One region of the Mesorhizobium sp. B2-4-12 genome, then DNA from elsewhere that is predicted to be linked to it. Evidence: predicted binding sites of a transcription regulator. Region 1 holds the regulator's gene; the other holds the start of a gene.
What was found. Region 1 encodes PhoB, which activates phosphate uptake and scavenging genes when phosphate is short. Its sites were predicted from a motif close to TGTCATNNANCTGTCAT; they were not measured.
Positions count from the first base shown of each region.

Region 2: a site for PhoB is predicted at 1,781-1,797, ahead of FJ934_RS02495 (PhoX family phosphatase). Genes of this name have one in related genera too.

Region 1 is NZ_VFVC01000010.1:121,330-132,670, forward strand. Features, by position in the region: gene FJ934_RS08980 (sugar ABC transporter permease) at 1-458, opposite strand, end outside; gene xylF (D-xylose ABC transporter substrate-binding protein) at 700-1,740, opposite strand; gene FJ934_RS08990 (ROK family protein) at 2,009-3,253, shown strand; gene phoB (phosphate regulon transcriptional regulator PhoB) at 3,266-3,955, opposite strand; gene phoU (phosphate signaling complex protein PhoU) at 4,071-4,778, opposite strand; gene pstB (phosphate ABC transporter ATP-binding protein PstB) at 4,804-5,607, opposite strand; gene pstA (phosphate ABC transporter permease PstA) at 5,604-6,455, opposite strand; gene pstC (phosphate ABC transporter permease subunit PstC) at 6,459-7,448, opposite strand; gene pstS (phosphate ABC transporter substrate-binding protein PstS) at 7,513-8,571, opposite strand; gene FJ934_RS09025 (PAS domain-containing protein) at 9,102-11,341, opposite strand, start outside.
Region 2 is NZ_VFVC01000002.1:222,621-233,961, reverse strand. Features, by position in the region: gene FJ934_RS02495 (PhoX family phosphatase) at 1-1,727, opposite strand, end outside; gene FJ934_RS02490 (hypothetical protein) at 1,842-2,249, opposite strand; gene urtA (urea ABC transporter substrate-binding protein) at 2,562-3,872, shown strand; gene urtB (urea ABC transporter permease subunit UrtB) at 3,989-5,605, shown strand; gene urtC (urea ABC transporter permease subunit UrtC) at 5,602-6,837, shown strand; gene urtD (urea ABC transporter ATP-binding protein UrtD) at 6,840-7,586, shown strand; gene urtE (urea ABC transporter ATP-binding subunit UrtE) at 7,656-8,351, shown strand; gene FJ934_RS02460 (hypothetical protein) at 8,617-8,793, shown strand; gene FJ934_RS02455 (GGDEF domain-containing protein) at 8,845-9,993, opposite strand; gene FJ934_RS02450 (DUF72 domain-containing protein) at 10,177-10,983, opposite strand; gene FJ934_RS02445 (GNAT family N-acetyltransferase) at 11,021-11,341, opposite strand, start outside.

The sequences.
Region 1 (11,341 bases):
CCGATCAGCAGGCCCAGCACCAGGCCGATGACCAGCGCTAGCACCCAGATCCATGGATTGCCGAGTTCAAGCCCGACGAACCGAACTAGGAAATGCACCTGGGCAAAACCCATGACCATGCCGATCAGGCCCTCGGCCGAGCCGACGGACAGGTCGATGTTGCGCATAACGATGACCAGCACCATGCCGCAGGCCATGATGGCGACCGCGGAGCTTTGTACGGAGAGGTTCCATAGATTGCGCGGCGTGAGGAAGGTGCGGCTGTCGAAATCGAGCGGATTGACGCCCAGACGCAGGCTCGAAATCACGTGCAGCCCCACCCAGATCAGCAACAGGGCGCCGATCATGCCGAGCATGCGGGTGTCGATCTCGGTTGCCTTCAGGAAGCGGGCGACCGCGCCGAGTTCCGATGCGCGTGCGGTATCGACCTGCGGCGGGTTGGACGTCGTGTCGGTCATGATTTCCTCCCACTGGCCGCCGTCTGGCGCGGACGCCGGAGCCCAGCCTAGAAGCTATCCGCCTGATGCGGAAACACAAATCTTTTTGAGAAAACGCCGCCTTAAAGCAATTCCAGGAAAAGTGCGTAGCGGTTTTCCGTCCGGAATTGTGGGAAACAATGGGCTGGAACGGTTCAGCGATTCAAGAAACACTGAACCGTTCCAGGGCCGCGGCGTCTATATCTGAGAGAAACAGGCCAGCTTAGTTACAGGCCGCGACGGTGCCGGCGGCGACGCCCGCGCAGACTTCGTCCTTCTTGATCCAACCGGCATCGATGACGACGTTGAGATTGTCCTTGGTGATGGCGACCGGGGTCAGGAACAGCGACTTGACAGTGTTACCGCCAGGCGTCGTGAAGTCCTTCACGCCGGCAATGTCGGTCATCTTCTTGCCGTCCGCCAGTTGCGAGGCGATCTCGGCGGCGTTCCTGCCGAGCTCGCGCGCGTCCTTCCACACCGACACGGTCTGGGTGCCGAGCGCGATGCGGTTCAGCGCGGCATGGTCGCCGTCCTGGCCCGACACCGGCACGGTGCCAGCAAGGCCTTGCGCCGTGAGTGCCGCGACGACGCCGCCGGCGGTGCCGTCATTGGCGGCGACCACGGCGTCGACCTTGTTGTCGTTGGCGGTCAGGAACTGCTCCATGTTCTGCTGGGCGTTGGCGGGCAGCCAGCCGTCCGTATAGGCCTCGCCGACATTCTTGATCTTGCCGCTATCGATGGCCGGCTTGAGCACTTCCATCGAGCCCGAGAACAGGAAGTCGGCATTCGGATCGGCACCCGAGCCCTTGATGAAGACATAGTTGCCTTCCGGCTTGACCTTGAACACCGCGCGGGCCTGCATCCGGCCGACTTCCTTGTTGTCGAAGGTCAGGTAGAAGACGTCCTTGTTCTCGATCAGGCGGTCATAGCCGACGACCGGAATGCCTTCATCCAGCGCCTTCTGGACGGCCGGGCCGATGGCCGAGGCATCCTGCGCCAGGATGATCAGCGAATTGGCGCCCTGCGAGATCAGGCTCTCGACATCGGTGAGCTGCTTGCCCGGATTGGACTGTGCGTCGGCGGAGATGTACTTGTCGCCTGCGGCCTCGATCGCCTTCTTCATGGCGGCCTCGTCGGTCTTCCAGCGCTCTTCCTGGAAGTTGGACCAAGAAACGCCGATGACCTTGCCCTTCGCCTGCGCGACCGACGCGAGCGTCAGTGACATGGCGACACCCGCCAGGATGGCGACTGCGAATCTCTTCATGATATCCTCCCTGCGCCGCGTATGGCGCGACCAAACTGACCCGAAGGCCGGCACAAAGGCTCTATTTTTTCGAGCCTCAAAAAAAATAGTGATGCATCGCCGGAAGGCTGTCAACAATGATTCTGATGGATTTTGAGGGCCGAGAACTTTTTTCGAGCCCCGCAATAAATAAATGACATCGCCGGCCGCTTCTGCCAGTATTTGATCTGTTGCCGCAGTGTTCGAGGGGCACGACGAGCCGCGGCGACCGGGAGGATATTGGAAAGGCATGTCGGTCGGAATCCGCCACGACGATCTGCGCCGGCGCAACCGCGCAATGGTGATTGCGGCCGTGCGCCGGGCCGGCCAGCCCTCGCGCACCGAAATCGCCGCGACCACCGGCCTCAGCCACTCCACCATATCGGCGATTTCCTCTGATCTGATCGGCGAAGGTACCCTGGCCGAAGGCAAGCCGAGCGAGGCCGGCGCGCTCAAACGCGGCAGGCCGCAGGTCGGGCTTGGCCTCAATCCGGAAGCCGCAACGGTGATGACCGTGGTGCTGTCGCTGAATTTCCTGTCCGTCGCCGTCATCGACTATGCCGGCCAGGTCATATCAGAGGAACAGCGCCGGCTGGATACGCTGACCATGTCGCGCGATGCACTGATCGGCGAATGCGTCGCCATCGTGCGGCGGCGCCTGGAGGATCCCGACCTCGACGTGCGCAGCGTCGCCCGCATCGCGCTGGCGATCCAGGGCATCACCGACACCGATGCCCGGGCAATGCTGTGGTCGCCCATCACGCCGCAGACCGACATCGCCTTCGCCGACATACTCGAAGCCGAGTTCGGCATCCCCGCCACCGTGGAGAATGACTGCAACATGATGGCGGTGGCGCTGCGCTGGCGCGATCCGGAGCGCTACCGCGACGACTTCATCGCCATTCTCCTTTCGCACGGTATCGGCATGGGCCTGGTGCTGAAGGGCGAGCTCTTCACCGGCACCCATTCCTCGGGCGGCGAATTCGGCCATATGATCCATCGGCCAGGCGGCGCGCTCTGCCGCTGCGGGCGGCGCGGCTGCGTCGAAGCCTATGCCGGCAATTACGCCATCTGGCGCAACGCCAGGCAGCTCAGCGAGGACACCGAGCCGGTCGCCGATGTCAGCGACGCGCAGATGCGGGCGCTGGCGGCGACGGCGCGGCAAACGGACGGGCCCGAGCGGGAGGCCTACCGCAGGGCCGGCGAGGCGCTGGGCTACGGCCTCGGCAGCCTGTTCGCGCTGATCGATCCCGCCCCCGTCGCCATGGTCGGCGTCAGCGCCGCCGCCTTCGACCTGATCGAGCCGGCATTGCGCGAGGCCATCGCCCAGACCGCCGGCGGCCAGCACTCGAAATCGATTTCCTTCGACACCGAGCCCAACGAGTTGCCGCTGATCCGCGAGGGCTGCGCCATGCGGGCGCTGACCTTCGTCGACCAGGAGATTTTCGCGCCGGGCATGCAGGCGAAAGCCGGCTCCGGGAAGAACGTGGCCTGAATAAAGTCGCGCTCAATCCTCGCGGATTGCATACCCCGCACCACGAATGGTGCGGATGACGTCGGGCATGCGGCCGTTATTGACCGCCTTGCGCAACCGGCCGACATGCACATCCACCGTGCGCTCGTCGATATAGATCGTCTCCCCCCAAACATTGTCGAGCAGCTGGCTGCGCGAAAACACCCGGCCGGGATGACGCATCATGAATTCGAGCAGGCGGAATTCGGTCGGCCCGAGCCGGATCTCGCTCTTCTTGCGGTAGACGCGATGTGATTCGCGGTCGAGCACGATGTCGCCCACCTTGAGCACGCTGGACAGCACTTCCGGCTTGGCGCGGCGCAGCAGCGCCTTGACCCTGGCCATGAATTCCGGTGTCGAGAACGGCTTGACCAGATAATCGTCGGCGCCGGTCGAAAGGCCGCGCACGCGGTCGCTTTCCTCGCCGCGCGCCGTCAGCATGATGATCGGCAGCCGCTCGGTCTCGGGCCGCATCCTTAGCCGGCGACAGAGTTCGATCCCGGACACCGCCGGCACCATCCAGTCGAGCACCAGGAGGTCGGGGACGTTCTCCTGCAGGCGAATCTCCGCCTCGTCGCCGCGCGGGACCACCTCGACCTGGTAGCCTTCCGATTCCAGATTGTAGCGGAGGAGCACGCCGAGTGGCTCCTCATCCTCCACCACCATGATGCGTGGCGCGATCATCGACTGGTCACCTCTAAGGCAATTCCAGGAAAAGTGTGAAGCGGTTTTCCGTCCGGAATTGCATGGAAACAAGAGAGAGAGCGGTTTTCCGTAAAACGGTGAACCGCTCTGACGATCAAGCCGCCGGCGCCGACATCGCCGTTTCGTCCTGCTTCGGACGATTCGCGGGCAGCTGCGTACCGGTCAGCACATAGTAGGCATTCTCGGCGATGTTGGTCACATGGTCGCCGATGCGCTCGAGATTCTTGGCGCAGAACAACAGATGCGTGCAAGCCGTGATGTTGCGCGGATCCTCCATCATGTAGGTGAGAAGTTCGCGGAACACGGAGGTGTATTTGACGTCGATACGTTCGTCATCGGCGCGCAGCTTGGCAAGGGCCTCGGCATCGTGCGCCGCATACTCCTCGATCACGCCCTGCACCTGGATCAGCACCAGCTGCGCCATGGCGTCGATGGAATGCGACAGGTCGCGCGGCGTGGTGGACAGGCCGACCGTACCGACGCGCTTGGCGATGTTCTTGGCAAGGTCGCCAATGCGTTCGAGGTCACCGGCCATGCGGATCGACCCGACGACATGCCGCAGATCGTCGGCCATCGGCTGGCGCTTGGCGATCAGCGTGATGGCGCGGTCGTCGAGTTCGCGCTGGCGCGCGTCCATGATGACGTCGTCGGAGACAACGCGCTGTGCCAGCGCGTTGTCGGAGTTCAGCAGCGCCTTGGTGGCGCCGCCGACCATCGAGCTGGCGAGATCGCCCATGTCGCTGATCAGCCTGCTGATCTGTCCGAGATCCTCGTCGAAAGAAGCGACTGTGTGTTCGGCCATGATCCTGGTCCTCGTATGCGTGAGATCAGCCGAAGCGGCCGGTGATATAGTCCTGCGTGCGCTTCTCGCGGGGCGATGTGAAGATCTTCTCGGTACGGTCGAACTCGACCAGCTCGCCCAGATACATGAAAGCCGTCTGGCGCGACACGCGCGCCGCCTGCTGCATGTTGTGGGTGACGATGACGATCGTGTAGTCGGCCTGCAGCTCGTCGATCAGCTCCTCGATCTTGGCGGTCGACAGCGGGTCGAGCGCCGAGGCCGGCTCGTCGAGCAGGATGACCTCCGGCTTCACCGCCACGGTACGGGCGATGCAAAGACGCTGCTGCTGGCCGCCCGAAAGGCTGAGCCCGCTGGCGTTGAGCTTGTCCTTGACCTCGGTCCACAGAGCCGCGCGCTTCAGCGCCTGCTCGACACGGCCGTCCATCTCGGCCTTGCTGATCTTCTCATAGAGCCTGACGCCGAACGCGATGTTTTCATAGATCGACATCGGAAACGGCGTCGGCTTCTGGAACACCATGCCGATCTTGGTGCGCAGCAGGTTGAGGTCCTGCGAGCGGTCGAGAATGTTCCGGCCGTCAAGCAGCACCTGACCCTCGGCGCTCTGCCTCGGGTAGAGCTCGTAGATGCGGTTGAAGACGCGCAGCAGCGTCGACTTCCCGCAGCCCGAAGGACCGATGAAGGCGGTGACACTGCGCTCGGGCAGCGACAGGCTGATGTCCTTCAGCGCCTTCGACTGGCCATAGTAGAAATTGAGGTCCTTGACCTCGATCTTGGCCTTTTCCACGGCAGCCTCGGCCACGTTCAAATCGGTGGACAACATCGGTTTCATCTGTCCTCTCTGCGTCCGGTAAGGCTGCGGGCGAAGATGCTCAGCCCGAGAACCGTTAAGGTGATTATGAGTGCGCCGGTCCACGCCAGCTGCTGCCATTCCTCGTAAGGGCTGAGAGCGAACTGGAAGATGGTGACAGGCAGGCTGGCCATCGGCGCGTTGAGATTGCTTGACCAGAACTGGTTGTTGAGCGCGGTGAAGAGCAGCGGCGCCGTCTCGCCGGAGATGCGGGCGATGGCCAGCAATATGCCGGTGACGATGCCGGAAAGCGCGGCACGATAGGCGACAGAGCGGATGACCACCCAGCGCGGTGCGCCGATCGCGGCGCCGGCCTCGCGCAAGGCGTTCGGCACCAGGTTGAGCATGTCCTCTGTGGTGCGCACCACCACCGGGATGACCAGGATGGCCAGCGCGACGGCGCCGGCGATGGCGGAGAAGTGCCCCATCGGCCGCACCAGCAACTCATAGACGAACAGGCCGATAACGATCGACGGCGCCGACAGAAGGATGTCGTTGATGAAACGCACCACCGTGGTCAGCTTCGAGAAGCGTCCGTATTCGGCCATGTAAGTACCGGCCAGCACACCGATCGGCGTGCCGACGATGACGCCGATGACGGTCATCACGATGCTGCCATAGATGGCGTTGAGCAGGCCGCCGGCATCGCCGGGCGGTGGCGTCATCTCGGTGAAGACCGCCAGCGAAACGCCGGACAGGCCCTTGTAGACCAGGGCGCCGAGGATCAGCGCCAGCCAGGCAAGGCCGATGCCGGCGGCGACGACGCAGAGCGCCATCATCACGCCGTTCCTTCTCTTGCGTCTGTTGTGGAGTGCCAGGGACGTCGACATCGGTCAGGCTCCCGTGCGGGCGTCGATGCGCATCAGCATATAGCGTGCGATGGCAAGGATAATGAAGGTGATGACGAAGAGGATCAGGCCGAGCGCCACCAGTGAAGAGGTGTAGAGTTGGCCGTCGGCTTCGGTGAATTCGTTGGCGATCGTCGCGGAGATCGTCGTTGCCGGCGCGAACAGCGAGGCGCTGATACGATGCGCGTTGCCGATGACGAAGGTCACCGCCATGGTTTCGCCGAGCGCGCGGCCGAGGCCGAGCATAACGCCGCCCATAATGCCGACACGGGTGTAGGGAATGACCACGCGCCGCGTGACTTCCCAGGTTGTGCAGCCGATGCCGTAGGCCGATTCCTTCAGCACCGCCGGCACTGTGTCGAACACGTCCTTGGTGATCGAGGTGATGAACGGCAGCACCATGATGGCCAGGATCAGCGATGACGTCAGCAGGCCGATGCCGTAGGGCGGGCCGGCGAACAGGCTGGAGAGCCCGGGCACGTTGTGAAAGATGTCGATGATGAAAGGCTGTATCGTCGTCTGCAGGAATGGTGCGAACACGAACAAGCCCCAGATGCCGTAGATGATCGAAGGGATGCCGGCCAGAAGCTCGACGGCGATGCCGATCGGGCGCCGCAGCGGTCGCGGGCAAAGTTCGGTGAGAAAGACGGCGATGCCGATGCCGATGGGAACGGCGATCAGAATTGCGATGGCTGACGTGACGATGGTGCCGTAGATCGGCGACAGGGCGCCGAAATTCTCGGTGACCGGGTTCCATGCCTCGGTCGTCAGGAAGGAAAAGCCGAACTTAGACAGGGCTTCCCATGAGCCGGCAAACAACGAGATGGCGACGCCGCTGAGGATGAGCAGGACGAGAACGGCAGAAGAGCGTGTAGCCTCCCGAAACACCATGTCCGTGAAGGCGAAGCGCCGCACTGTCGCATCCCTGGACCGCATGACGCTCGATAACGGCGTAGCTTCTGAAACGGTGGTCATCTAGCCCCTCGTATTCGAAAGAAATGGGAGGACGCCAAAGGCGTCCTCCCTTCGACAAAGAGAGTTACTTGGCGGCGTAGAGCGACTTGCCGTCGCTGCCGACGATGTCCTTGCTCCACATTTCCTCGACGCTCTTGACGACCTTGTCCGGCATCGGAACGTAGTCCAGTTCACCCGCCATCTTGTCGCCCTTCGCATAGGACCAGGCAAAGAACTTGAGCGCTTCGCTGGTCGCCGCGGCGTCATCGGGCTTCTTGTACAGCAGGATCCAGGTCGCGGACGTCATCGGCCAGGACTCGGCGCCCGGCTGGTTGGCGAGAATGACGCCATAACCCGGCTGTGAGTTCCAGTCGGCATTGGCCGCCGCGGCCGAGAACGCCTTCGCGGTCGGCTCGATCTTCTTGCCGTCCTTGTTGATCATGTCGGTGTAAGTCAGCTTGTTCTGCTTGGCATATGCGTATTCGACATAGCCGATGGCGCCGCCGGTCTGCGACACGTTGTTGGCAACGCCTTCATTACCCTTGGCGCCGATACCCACCGGCCACTCGAGCGCGCTGTTGACGCCAACCTTCGACTTCCAGTCGGCGTTCACGTCGGCGAGATAGTAGCTGAAGTTGAACGTGGTGCCCGAGCCGTCCGAACGGTGGACAACGGCAATCGCCTGGTCTGGCAGCTTGGCCTTGGGGTTGAGCTTCTTGATCGCCTCGTCGTTCCAGTTGGTGATCTTGCCGAGGAAAATATCGGCCAGCGTCGTGCCGTCGAGAACGAGTTCGCCCGGCTTGATGCCTTTGAGATTGACGACGGGCACGATGCCACCCATCACCATCGGGAACTGGGCGAGACCGGTGGAGTTGAGGTCTTCACCCTTCAGCGGCGCGTCGGAAGCGCCGAAAGTAACGGTCTTGGCCTTGATCTGCTTGACGCCGCCGCCGGAACCGATCGACTGGTAGTTGAGGCCGATGCCGGTCTCTTTCTTGTAGGCGTCGGCCCACTTCGCGTAGATCGGGTAGGGGAAAGTGGCGCCAGCGCCGGAGATATCAGCCGCAAACGCTGCGGACATGGTGAAGGTGGACGCCGCAGCCATTGCAATCGCAACGGCCGCCGAGCGGATGAAATGTCTCATGTGGCCTGCTCCTGTTCGGAAGATGGTCTCTCGGCGCCCTTTTGCCGGCGCCCGCTGAGGCCAATAGCCTTCGATTATAACAGTCGCATGACAGTTTCGTGTCAACCGGGTAACGCGTCGCCGGCGCGGGGAAAGGCGGTAGCTTCGGATGGTTGCGGCCCGGTCCGGGTTTGCCCCGGGAATCAGTGGCTTGAGCCATTGCTGGCTCGAAGCCGGCGTTGGATTCGCCGGGCCGGCTCGGATGAAGAAAATCCGGACGGGAGCGCGTTGCTCGAGGCCAGAGCGTGTCGTGGCCGGGCCATCGCCGAAAACAGGTCCGTTGGGGTAGAGTGACGCTGTTTCTTGCCGGCGGTCGCTGCTCCCGCCCGTAACTGAGAAGAGCGGAATTCGATGTTGCCATTGTCCCGGCTAAGCACCGCCTTTGATATGGTGCGATCGCACCATAGTCTTTGCACGCAGGGGTAGCAGCAAATCCCGACTGATTCCCTCCGGCCCGCCTCTTCGGATTGCTGGAACCGGCCGACGCGGTGCTATCCCGCGTTGCGCTGGACCTGTTGGCCGGCGCCGATCCAGCGCTCGACTTTCTCCAGCAGGGCCCTCGGGCTGATCGGCTTGGGCAGATAATCGTCCATGCCCGCCTCCAGGCATCGTTCGCGATCGCCCTTGAGCGCGTGCGCGGTGACGCCCACGATCGGCACATGCGTGCCGGTTTCCTGTTCCAGCCGACGGATCGCGGCGGTTGCCTCCAGCCCGCTCATCTCCGGCATCGAGACGTCCATCAGGATCATGCACGGATTGAGCCTGCCGAAGGCGTCGAGCGCCTTGCGGCCATTGCCGACAATCTCGAAACCATAGCTGGTCTCGCCGAGAATTTGAGTGAAGACCATCTGGTTCACCTCATTGTCCTCGGCCACGAGAATGTCCAGCCGATGCCCGCCACCGCCAGTGACGGGAGGCCTCGGACGAACCGGCGGCGGCTGCAATTGCGCGCGTTGTTCGGACGGCGCCAGCGGCCATTGGGAAGCGCCGAGGCCTTCGCCTGCCGGCGGCTGGGCGTTGCCGTTCGTCGCATGGCGATGGCGCTGGATGGTCCCGACCAGCGTTTCCAGAAGCGCCGAGGAGCGCGCCGGCTTGATCAACTGGGCGTCTATTCCGAGATCGCGGTAGCTGGTGTTGGCGAGCGACTGGTCGACCGAGGTCAGCATGATGATCGGCGTGTCGGCGAGGCCTTCGGTGTTGCGCACGATGCGGGCCATTTCGGCGCCGCTCATCCCGGGCATCTGGTAGTCGAGCACGACACAATCGACGGGCACGCCATAGGCGGCCGCGGCGATCAGCACCTTCAGCCCCTCGGCGCCGCTTTCGGCCGCGCAGGAATCGAACGTCCATGACGTCATCTGCTCGGTCAGGATGGTGCGGTTGACGGCATTGTCGTCGACGATCAGCACGCGCGCGCCCGTGACGTCCACCGGCATGATGCGCCGCCCATGCTGTTGTTCGGCCCTGGGCAGCGTTACCGTGAACCAGAAAGTCGAGCCCTTGCCCTCGGCGCTCTCGACACCGATTGTGCCGCCCATCAGCTCGACCAGCCGCGAGGTGATGGCAAGGCCGAGCCCGGTGCCTTCGTGCCGCCTTGTCGAGGACGTGTCGACCTGGCTGAATTTTTCGAACACCTGCTTCAGCTTGTCCTCGGGGATACCGATGCCTGTGTCGGTGACGGAGATCGTCAACCGGGTTCCGGTCGGGATCCTCTCGCCGGTCACATCGACCAGCACATGGCCTTCGTCGGTGAATTTCACTGCATTGCCGAGCAGGTTGGTGACGATCTGCCTGATGCGGCCGACATCGCCGATGAACAGGCTTTCGAGCCCCGGCTCGATGCGCACGATGAGCTCGAGATCCTTTTCCTTGGCGCGTGTCGACACCAGCGTCGCCACGTCCTCGATCGCCTCGGCAAGGTTGAAGGGCGCCGGGTCCAGCACCAGCTGGCCGGCATCGATCTTGGAGAAATCCAGGATGTCGTTGATGATCGTCAGAAGCGCGTTGCCCGATTTGACGATGATGTCGGTGAACGTCTTCTGCTTCGCATCGAGATTGGATTTGGCAAGGAGTTCGGCCATGCCCAGCACACCGTTCATCGGCGTGCGGATCTCGTGGCTCATATTGGCGAGGAATTCCGACTTGGCGCGGTCGGCGAGGACGGCGCGCTGGCGCGCCTCGCTGAGTTCCGCCTCGCGCTGCTTGAGCTCGGTGATATCGGTGGTCGAACCGATCAGGTAGAGCGAACCGTCGGAGGCGATCATCGCGCCCTTGCGCGCGAACTGGTGCCTGACGCTGCCGTTGGCTAGCCGCACCGTCTCCTCGATCTCCTGGGTTTCGCCGGTGCGCAGCACGGCCAGATCGCCGGCCACGAAGGCTTCGCCATCCGGCCCGAAGATCTCGACATCGGTCTTGCCGATCGCTTCTTCCTTGCTGAAGCCGGTGAGATCACACCAGCCCTTGTTGACGTAGAACTGCCTGAGATCGGAGCGCTTGGCGTAGATCGACACCGGCACATTGTCGATCAGGCTGCGAAACACCTCGTTCTCGCGCATGCTCTCCTCCAGAGCCTGCTCGCGTGCCTTGACCTCGGTGATGTCGGTGCTGGAACCGACCAGATGCACCGATCCGTCGATGGCCACCAGGCGGCTCTTGCGCGTCATCAACTGCCGCACCGTGCCGTCGCGATGGGTGACGGGCTCCTCGACCTCGCGCACGCTGCCGGTCGCCA
Region 2 (11,341 bases), on a different contig from region 1:
GCGCCATGCGGGCAGGTGAACAAAAGCTTCGGCAGGCCCCGCGCCGGGCCTTCCGTGTCGATGCCATAGACGCCGTCGGGCAGGTCGAAATCGTTGGCGCCGTCGGTCGCTACCCAGAGACGGCCGGCGGGGTCGAAGGTGATGTTGTCCGGGCACACGAACCAGCCATTGTCCGATGTGTCGGAATGGAAGGTGGCGCCGACCTTGGCATCCCCGGGATTGCCGCACAGAACGAACAGGTCCCAGGTGTATTTGTCGGCGGTGTGGTCGGCGTCGCTGCCGCAGCCGCCCGGCGGGATCAGTTCGACGATGTGGCCCCAGAGGTTTTCGGGCCGCGTGTTGGCTGGATTGACCTTGGATTCCTCGCGCTTCTTGTTCTTAGTCATGACGGCGTAGACGCGGCCGGTGACCGGATTGGTCTCGATGTCCTCCGGCCGGTCCATCGGGGTCGCGCCAAGCGCATCGGCGGCCAGCCGTGTTTTCAGCAGCACCTCCGCCTGGTCGGCAAAACCGTTATCGACGGTGAGCTTGCCCTGGCCATGGATCAGCGGCAGCCATGTCATGGTGCCATCGGCATCGTAACGAGCGACCGAAAGCACGCCATCGTCCAGAAGGCCGTTGCTCGAAGCGGGATTCGCCTTGTCATAAGCCTTGTTCGAGACATAGCGGTACATGTATTCGAAATAATCGTCGTCACCCATGTAGACGACGATGCGGCCATCCTTGTTGACGACGACCGTAGAGGCCTCATGCGCCATGCGGCCAAGGGCCGTGCGCTTCACCGGCTTGGACTTGGGGTCGTAAGGGTCGATCTCGACCACCCAGTCGAAGCGGTTGGTTTCGTTCGGTTCCTTGTCGATGTTGAAGCGGTCGTGAAAGCGGCCGCGGCCGTAGATGTCGGAGCCGTCAAAGCCATAACGGTCGAGAATGCCTGCTGCAGGGGCCTTCTTTGGATCGCCGCCGAACAGGTCGGAAACGCCTTCCTCGCAGGTCAACACGGTCCGCCATGGGGTAATGCCGCCGCTGCAATTGTAGCTGGTGCCGAGCACCTTGGTGCCGGTCGCATCGGCTGAGGTCTTCATCAGCGCATGGCCAGCCACGGGGCCGGAGACGGTCATTTCGGTGTTGGCGGTGATGCGGCGGTTAAGCGGGCTATCGTCGATGGTTTGCCACTTGCCGTCCTTGAGCATGACCTCGACGATCGAATGCCCCATCGCCGCCAGCCCGAGATCGACCTGTTCCTTGCTCATCGCCTTGCCGGCGCCGTCCTCGGTCATGCCGGGGAACATCACGTTCGGCGAGATGTATTCGTTGTTGACGCAAAGCAAGCCGTGGTCGGAGTTCACAGATCCCTTGGGCAGCGGCATGAAGGCGATGTAGTCGCAGTTGTAGCCGAAGCGCCTTTCCTGTTCGTCGGCCGCGATCGTATTGCCGTCGAAATCCGGCAGGCCCGCGACAAGCGGATCGCCCCAGCGTGCGACGATCGTCGTTTCATAGCCGTCGGCTGCGGCGTGGGTCTTGCCATAGATTCGGTTCAGTTCCGGAAAACCGAGGGTGGAAAGGGCGGCGGCGGCATGTGTTTCGCCGGCAAACAACGAGCCGACAAAGCCGCCGCCGGCGACCAGGGCGCCAGATGCGAGGCTGCCCTTCAGGAGAGTACGGCGCGAAACGCGCTCGGCGATGACATTGCGAATGACGGGGGAGGATGAGGACGGGGAATCGGCCATGTGTCTGCCTCTCGAGGTGGATGTGACGGCGCAAAGCTGCCTATCCAGCTTCGGCAACATCCAGATGACATGAGAGAAAGCTCGCCTCGCGGCGAGGGCCGTCACCAGGACGGGCTATTGGCTGCCGCCCCTGGTGCAGGTCGAGGCGGTGAAGGCCCCGTCCGGCTGCTTCATGATGATATCGAAGGAGGGCGGGTTCTGGCCATCCAGGGTTGCCTGGGTCAGGGACAGGGAATTGCCACCGGTGGTGTAGCCGCCGAGCGGTCCCAACCAGGAGATCACACCGTTTGCGTCCATCTGGTAGTTATAGCCCTGTTGGACGGCGCCGAAGGTGACAGGGCCGGTGTAGACATTTCCCTTGATGGTGATGACGCCCAGGTTGAGGAACATGCCGAGCAGATAAACTTCGCAGTGATAGGTGCCGTCGGGCATCCTGCCGCCGCTGAAGTCGGCCCGCGCGGCTCCGGTTCCCACCGCCAGAAGTAATATTCCGATGAATATGCGTGAAATGCTGGATGCCATGACGTTGCCTGTCTGAAGTCGAGCTTGCCCCATTTTCGCGTCGGGCCGCAACATTTGTCAGCGGTGATCCGTTCACAAAGGTCAAAATATAGGCATCAGATAAATTTGAGCTAAAATTAGGCAATTTGCCTTGTGCGCTGCGCAAATTTCCCTCACTCAAATTTTTTCGGCTCTCTTTGTTTTGTTTGGTCTGATGTAATAAGCGGCTGACAATGTTTGGCTATTTCGCTTTTTCGGACATCCCATTCGCGGTTGGCATGTAGGTTGCATCGCGTTGTTGCAGTGCAATCAACCAGCTTGGGAGTGTTCAGCATGAGGGGTAGTTTCTCGACAATAACAAAAATGTTTTCGGCGAGCGTGGTGGCCGCTGGCCTGTTGATGTCGGTTCCCGCCAGGGCCGCCGACGACACGATCAAGGTCGGCATCCTCCATTCGCTGTCAGGGACAATGGCGATTTCGGAGACGACGCTGAAGGACGCCATGCTGATGCTCATCGACGAGCAGAACGCCAAGGGTGGCCTGCTCGGCAAAAAACTTGAGGCCGTCGTCGTCGATCCGGCTTCCAACTGGCCACTGTTCGCCGAGAAGGCGCGTGAGCTGATTTCCAAGGACAAGGTGGCGGCGGTGTTCGGCTGCTGGACCTCGGTGTCGCGCAAATCGGTGCTGCCAGTGTTCTCCGAACTCGACAACATCCTGTTCTACCCCGTCCAGTATGAAGGCGAGGAGAGCGAGCGCAACGTGTTCTACACCGGCGCCGCACCGAACCAGCAGGCCATTCCCGCCGTCGACTATCTGATGAGCGAGGATGGCGGCTTGGTGAAGCGCTGGGTGCTCGAAGGCACCGACTATGTCTACCCACGCACCACCAACAAGATTCTCGAAGCCTATCTGAAGGCCAAGGGCGTCGCGGCGGAAGACATCATGGTCAACTACACGCCGTTCGGCTTCTCCGATTGGCAGACCGAGGTCTCGGCGATCAAGAAGTTCGGTTCGGCCGGCAAGAAGACGGCCGTCGTTTCGACCGTCAACGGCGACGCCAACGTGCCGTTCTACAAGGAGCTCGGCAACCAGGGCATCAAGGCGGAGGACATCCCCGTCATGGCGTTCTCGGTCGGCGAGGAAGAACTGGCCGGTCTCGACACTGCGCCGCTGGTCGGCCATCTCGCGGCCTGGAACTACTTCGAGAGCGTCGACACGCCCGAGAACAAGAAGTTCATCGCCGACTGGCACAAGTTCATCAAGAGCGACAGGCGCACCACCAACGACCCGATGGAAGCCCATTATATCGGCTTCAACATGTGGGTGAAGGCAGTCGAAAAGGCCGGTACCACCGATCCTGACAAGGTTATCGACGCCATGGTCGGCGTATCGGTGCCGAACCTGACCGGCGGCTATTCGACCATGATGCCGAACCACCACATCACCAAGCCGGTGCTGATCGGCGAAATCCAGGCCGACGGGCAGTTCGAGACGGTGTCGCGCACACCTGGCCTGGTGATGGGCGATGAATGGTCCGATTACCTCCCTGACTCCAAGGACCTGATTTCCGATTGGCGCGCGCCCTTGTCCTGCGGCAACTTCAATGTCGCCACAGGCAAGTGCGGCGGCAAGGGCACGAACTGATCCTCCCGGTCTGTCGGGTCGCGGAGTGGTCCGCGACCCGAGACCGCAGCCCGGGCGGACTTATTCCTCCAGTCCGTCCGGGCGCAACATCAACCCCTGGGATTGACCCTATTCCGATGACCGCGATGCGCATGATTGGCCTGACGCTGTTGTTGCTGCTGACGATATTTTCGCCGTCGCATGCCGACGAAGCCGATCTGCGCGCCACCATCGCCAAATTCGCCACGGCCAAAGGTTTTTCGGAGACGGGCGCCGTCGTCCATGAACTGGCGGCCACCGCCGACCCGGTAGTCGCACGGCCGCTTGCCGCGCTTGCCGACGGTAGTCTTTACATCCGCAAGGCCGACTCCCTGGTGTTCACCGGCAAGGAAACCGCCGGAAGTATCGAGCTTTTCGATCCGCTGAGCGGCGACGCGTCAGGTGAGGCCGGCAAGGACGACATCACCAAGATCAAGGTCAACAACACGCTTCGCCGTGTGATCCGTGACGCCTTGGGCACGCTGACGCTCGGCGCCAAGAATCCGGCCGTGCGCCTGGCCGCCGCCGGCACCATGTTCAAGACACCTGACGCAGCCAATATCGAGCCACTCGACACGGCGATCGCCAATGAGACCGTTGCCAGCGTCAAGGCGCTGTTCGAACAGGCCCGCGCCGCATCGGTTCTTGTCTCCGACCGCCCGGATGCCGACAAGCTGGCGGCTATCGCGCTGATCGGCGCGCGCGGTGACCTCGACGCGGTGTCGTTGCTGACCTCGGTGGATGCAAATGCCTCGGAAGCGGTCAGGCAAGCGGCGACGGCGGCGATCGCCAACATCAATTCGACGCTTGCATTGTGGGATGCCGCCCAGAACATCTGGTACGGCATTTCGATGGGCTCGGTGTTGCTGCTCGCCGCGATCGGGCTCGCCATCACCTTCGGCGTCATGGGCGTCATCAACATGGCGCATGGCGAGATGGTGATGCTCGGCGCCTACACCACCTTCGTCGTCCAGCAAGTGATCCGCACATCCTTTCCCGGACTGTTCGACTGGTCGCTGGTGATCGCGCTGCCGCTTGCCTTTTTGGTCGCCGCTCTCGTCGGCCTCGCCATCGAGCGCGGCGTCATCCGCTTCCTCTATGGCCGACCGCTGGAGACGCTGCTGGCGACGTGGGGCGTGTCGCTTATCCTGCAGCAGGCCGTGCGTTCGATCTTCGGGCCGACAAACCAGGAGGTCGGCAACCCCTCCTGGATGTCGGGCTCGTTCGATTTTGGACAACTGGCCATCACCTGGAACCGCCTGTGGATTCTGGTTTTCGCGCTCAGCGTCTTCGCCGTGCTGTTCTACGTGATGAAGCGCACGCCCTGGGGCCTGCAGATGCGCGCCGTCACCGCCAACCGGCGCATGGCCGCTTCCATGGGCATCAGGACGCCATGGGTCGACGCGCTGACCTTTGCGCTCGGCTCAGGCATCGCCGGCATCGCAGGCGTGGCCCTCAGCCAGATCGACAACGTCTCGCCCAATCTCGGCCGCGGCTACATCATCGACAGTTTCATGGTCGTTGTCTTCGGCGGCGTCGGCAATCTGTGGGGCACCCTGGTCGGCGCTTTTTCGCTGGGCATCGTCAACAAGGTGCTCGAACCCTATGCCGGCGCCGTGCTCGGCAAGATCGTCGTGCTGGTGCTGATCATCCTGTTCATCCAGAAGCGCCCGCGCGGGCTGTTCGCCCTCAAGGGCAGGGCGGTGGAAGCATGATGTCAGGACGCTTCTTCGCCGCGGGCGCCGAGCGACGCATCGCCATCACCATTTTCGTCCTCCTGGCGGTGGCCGCCATCGTGCCACTGCTCAACCTTGCCGTTTTTCCGGCGAGCGCCTTCTATATTCCGTCCTACATCGTCGCGCTGACAGGCAAGTATCTTTGCTACGCGCTGCTGGCGCTCTCGCTCGACCTGGTCTGGGGGTATTGCGGCATCCTTTCGCTCGGCCACGGCGCCTTCTTCGCGCTCGGCGGCTATGCGATGGGCATGTATCTGATGCGCCAGATCGGCTCGCGCGGCGTCTATGGCAACCCTGTCCTGCCTGATTTCATGGTGTTCCTGAATTACAAGGAATTGCCGTGGTTCTGGACCGGTTTCGATCATTTCTGGTTCGCCGCCCTCATGGTATTGGCGGTGCCCGGCCTGCTCGCCTTCATCTTCGGCTGGTTCGCTTTCCGCAGCCGCGTCACCGGCGTCTATCTCTCCATCATCACCCAGGCGATGACATACGCGTTGCTGCTCGCCTTCTTCCGAAACGACATGGGGTTTGGCGGTAACAACGGCCTGACCGACTTCAAGGACATCCTGGGCTTCAACGTGCAAGCCGACGCCACGCGCTCGGCGTTGTTCGCGGCCAGCGCCGTGATCCTGGCGCTCGCCATCTACATCACCTGGGCGATCGTCGGCTCCAAATACGGCAAGCTCCTGATGGCCGTGCGCGACGCCGAGAGCCGCACGCGTTTCCTCGGCTGGCGGGCGGAGAATGTAAAACTGTTCGCCTTCACCGTATCGGCTGTCATGGCCGGCATTGCTGGCGCGCTCTACGTGCCGCAGGTCGGCATCATCAATCCCGGCGAGTTCGAACCGTCCAATTCGATCGAGGTGGTGATTTGGGCCGCCGTCGGCGGGCGCGGCACCATCGTCGGACCGATCATCGGCGCGCTGCTGGTCAATGCCGGCAAATCCTGGTTCACCGGCGTCCTGCCCGAACTGTGGCTGTTCGCGCTCGGCGGTCTGTTCGTCGCGGTTACGCTGCTGTTGCCCAAGGGCATTATCGGCATGTGGGACTCCTGGCGCAGCGATGCGAAGGCGTTGCGCGCGGCATCCATCGCCAAGGAAGCCGGAGTCGAGGCTGGAGTCGCGCTGGCGACCTCGAAGCTCGCCCGCTCGCCGGCCAGGAATCCAGGCGAATGGTCCTGGTCCGACCCCGAGCCGCAGGCGGCGGAGTAACCATGAGCAAATCGAACACAATTCTCTACCTGGACGGCGTCTCGGTCTCCTTCGACGGTTTTCGCGCCATCAACAGCCTGTCGCTGGTGCTCGACAAGGGCGAGATGCGCGCCATCATCGGCCCCAACGGAGCCGGCAAGACGACAATGATGGACATCGTCACCGGCAAGACACGGCCCGATGAAGGTGAAGTCTTCTTCGACGGCCGGGTGGACCTGACCAGACATGACGAGGCTGAAATCGCCATGATGGGCATCGGCCGCAAATTCCAGAAGCCGACCGTCTTCGAAAGCCACACGATCGAGGAAAACCTGATGCTGGCCCTGAAAGGGCCGCGCTCGATCTTCCCGGCGCTGTTTCATCGCCGCTCAGCGGCCGAGACGCGGCGGATCGACGACATCCTCGGCGTCATCCGGCTCGGTGATAAACGCGACGTGCTCGCCGCCAATCTCAGCCACGGGCAAAAGCAGTGGCTGGAGATCGGGATGCTGCTGGCGCAGGACCCAAAGCTGCTTCTGGTCGACGAGCCGGTGGCCGGAATGACCGACGCCGAGACCGAGGAGACCGCGCGGCTGCTCAAGGATATCGCGCGCGACCATTCGGTCATCGTCGTCGAGCACGACATGCATTTCGTGCGCGAACTCGGCGTCAAGGTTACCTGCCTGCATGAGGGTTCGGTGCTCTCCGAAGGCACACTCGATTTCGTGTCGGCCGACGAGCGCGTCGTGGAAGTGTATCTGGGGAGATGAACATGCATTGGCGGGTTCCATTCCATCGCTTCGATCTGTCGTTTCTCCGATTCTGGAAACGGCGCTGACATGCTCGAAGTCTCCGATGCCACGCTTCACTACGGCGCCGCCCAGGCGCTGCGCGGCGTGTCGCTGAAGGTAGGCGCCGGCAAGATCACTTGCGTGCTCGGCCGCAACGGCGTCGGCAAGACCAGTTTGATGAGATCGATCGTCGGCCATCACCGGCTGACGAGCGGAAGCGTTGCCTTCGAGGGGAAGGCGCTCGACCGGAGCGCGGCGTATGACCGCGCCCGGTCGGGCATCGCATTCGTACCGCAGGGCAGGGAGATTTTTCCGCTGCTCAGCGTACGGGAGAATCTCGAATCCGGGTTTGCGCCGCTCAAGCGCGCCGACCGCGACGTGCCGGCCCATGTCTTCGAACTCTTTCCGGTGCTGAAGCAGATGCTCGGCCGCCGCGGCGGCGATCTTTCCGGTGGCCAGCAGCAGCAATTGGCGATCGGCCGCGCGCTGGTGATGCGGCCGAAGCTTTTGGTGCTGGATGAGCCGACGGAGGGCATCCAGCCGTCAATCATCAAGGACATCGGCCGGGCCATCCGCTACCTGCGCGACCAGGCCGGCATCGCGGTGCTGCTGGTTGAACAGTATCTCGACTTCTGCCGCGAACTCGCCGACGAGGTCAACATCATGGATCGTGGCCGGATCGTCCACACCGGCCCGGCGGAGGATCTGGACCGGGCTGATGTTCGCAAATTCCTGACGGTCTAGAATCAGCATTGTTCTTCAGGTGACGGTCCAAAGTCCCTGGCAAGTTCGATATTTCTACCTTCGAGCCGTCCGCATCTCTGGCGCGGCATGGGCTGCATGCTAGTCTTTTCTTGGCTTTTGTGAGTCGGCCGCTTCCGTATCAGTCTGGTTGTCGCAGATCGAGGGGCGGCGAAGGCCGCGCAAGTTCCACGCAAGCAAGGCTTCCTAGCCTCCTGTGATCTGATTGTCGTTCAACGCGTTTGGGCACACAGGCTAAGGGACGGCCATGCAACGTTTCGTCGAAGATTACCAGAAGAGGCGGCTTACAGAGCGTGTCGACATCATCGCCGCCATTAACATCCTGAGGTCACAGGGCTGCGACTACGACGATCTGATCGAGGAGATCACCAAGGTCTTCTATGTCGACCTCGACGCCTTCAATGAAATCGTGATGGCGGCATAAGGGCCGCTTTCGCCCGCCCAACAATCACAGGCTCAATATCGATCCGCGCGGTCAACTCGCGCGTCGGAATGGAGAGGCGGTCACGCGGTTGCGGCCGCCACGCTTGGCATCATAGAGCGCCTTGTCGGCGGCGCTGAGCACCTTGTCGAGGCTGAGGCCTTCCTTGCTGCCAAACGCAAAACCAGCGCTAACGGTGCATGTAAGCAAGCCGGTTTCGGTTTCTATCAGGCGCGTCGCGAAAGCGGTCCGGATGCGCTCCGCCACTTCCTGCACCGTTTCCGGCAGCGTGCGCTTCAACACCAGTGCGAATTCCTCGCCGCCCATGCGCGCGGCGACGTCGGTCTGGCGAAGATTGCCGGCGAGTTCGCTGGCGAACACTTTCAGCACCTCGTCGCCCGCCGCGTGGCCGAACTCGTCGTTGATGGCCTTGAAGTTGTCGAGGTCGAAGACGACCACCGCGGTAAAGGCGCCGACCGGGGCATTGCCATGTATGTCGAACAGAGCGCGCCGGTTGAGCAGGCCTGTCAGCGGATCGGTCAGGGCATTGCGGCGGTGGTGCCTGGCCAGACGACCCTGGTTGAGAGCAAGCGAGAGCGCGCCAATACCCGTCATGCTGGCGATAACCACGACGAGGCTCAATTCCTCGGCCCAGTTGCTCGGCGCATGGCCCAGGACCAGTTTTCCATCCCAGCCAAGCACCATGGCGCACAGCGCGAAGGAGGCGGCGGTGGCCGAATAGAGCGCGGTGATGCCGATCGTCAGGGCAGGGGCCTCGTCGCGGCCCCTCCAGTATTCGAAGGCCGTCGCGAACAGGAGCAGGGCGGCGAACATGTTCTCGAACATGAAGCCGAGGCCATCATAGCCCAGAGCCATGGGAGGCAGCGCCACCGCCAGCGAAAGGCAGCCAAACATCATTCGCCGCAGCGGCGAGCCGCCTGTCCTGAACTGGTAGGCAGCACCCAGCATGACTGAGAAACCAATCAACAGGAACGCCAGCGCGGCGATCCCGAGCAGGCGCCCAGGCATGTCGATATAAGCGTCATAGGCAAAAATATCGCCGACCACGAACACCAGGCTGATCGCCCATGTCAGCAGGAACCGCTCCGTGCGCGCGGTCAACCACATGCCGAACAATGTCAGGCTCAGGCAGGCGGCGGAGAACCCGACAGCCAGCAGAAGTGAAGTGTAGTCGAGCGACATGCCCCTCTTTTCCTGCCGGCGGCGGTTCCAGTTCTGCGGCTTGGCGTCCGCGCATTCATGCAGCAAGGAAGTGTCGAGAAGGTTACGATCGTGGCGAAGATGCCACGAAGTGGGCGCCCGCCTGCGCGCAAAACGCATAGGCGGCGCGCTTATGGCGTGCAGCCGGATACCGGCTGACGCTCGTCAGCCGGTCACACGCTTCATCAGCGCCATGGCCCCGAACGGTGCGCGCACCTTGCCCTCGGTGATGAAGTAGACAAACACGTCGCGTGGCTGCACCGGCGCGTCGGTTGCGGGATCGGCGCGCCGCAGATCGGCCGGCTGCTTGCCTTCCGCCCAAGTCTTTGCCCGCGCCGCCCATTCGTCGAGACCCTTTGGCGTGTAGCAATCGGGATTGTCGTCGCTGCCGGTCTGCAGCCTCGCATAGACGAAATCGCCGGTGATGTCGGCGATATCGGGGTATTTGGCATGATCGGCGTAGACGATCGCCGCCTTGTATTTGCGCGCCAGCGCGGGAAATTCCGGGACAATGAAACTGTCGTTGCGCACTTCAAGCGCATGGCGCAGCGCGACACCGTCCTGCTTCTCCGGCAGCAGTTTCAGAAAGGCTTCGAAATCGTCCGGGTCGAACTTTTTCGTCGGCGCGAACTGCCACAGGATCGGTCCCAGTTTTTCGCCGAGCGCGGCGACGCCCGAGCCAAGGAAGCGCATCATCGATTCGCCGGCTTCGCCGAGTACGCGCCGGTTGGTGACGAAGCGATTGCCTTTCAGCGAATAGACGAAACCGTCCGGCGCTTCGCTGGCCCATTTGATGAAGGTCGGCTCCTTGAAACTGGAATAATAGGTGCCGTTGACCTCGATGCTGGGCACCTGACGGCTGGCATATTGCAACTGTTTCGCCTTCGACAACTTGTCCGGATAGAAGGACGTGTCCCAGGGCTCGAAGGTCCAGCCGCCCATGCCGGCGCGGATTGTTCCCGATTTGCTCATTGTCGTCCTCCCAGGTGCAGAAGTCGGTTCCGAAAGATCAGGCTGTCTCACCGACCGGCTTGGCCATGTCGACGAGCACCCATCCTGGTCGGTAAGGATTGGGCCGGCGACCCGTTTCGCGATAACCGTAAGCGAGATAGAGCGCGATGTTTCGCTCCATTTTCGCATTGGTATAGAGCCGCACCTCCGGCAAGCCCCAAAGGCGGGCCTGTTCATCCGCGTGCTTGAGCAGCGTGATGCCGAAGCCCTTGCCTTGGAAGGCAGGTGACACCGCGACGGAGAAGATCATCGCGTGGTCGGCGTGGCGTTCCAGCGTGATTACCCCGGCGAGCTCGCCGACGCGCTCCAGCAGCCAGAC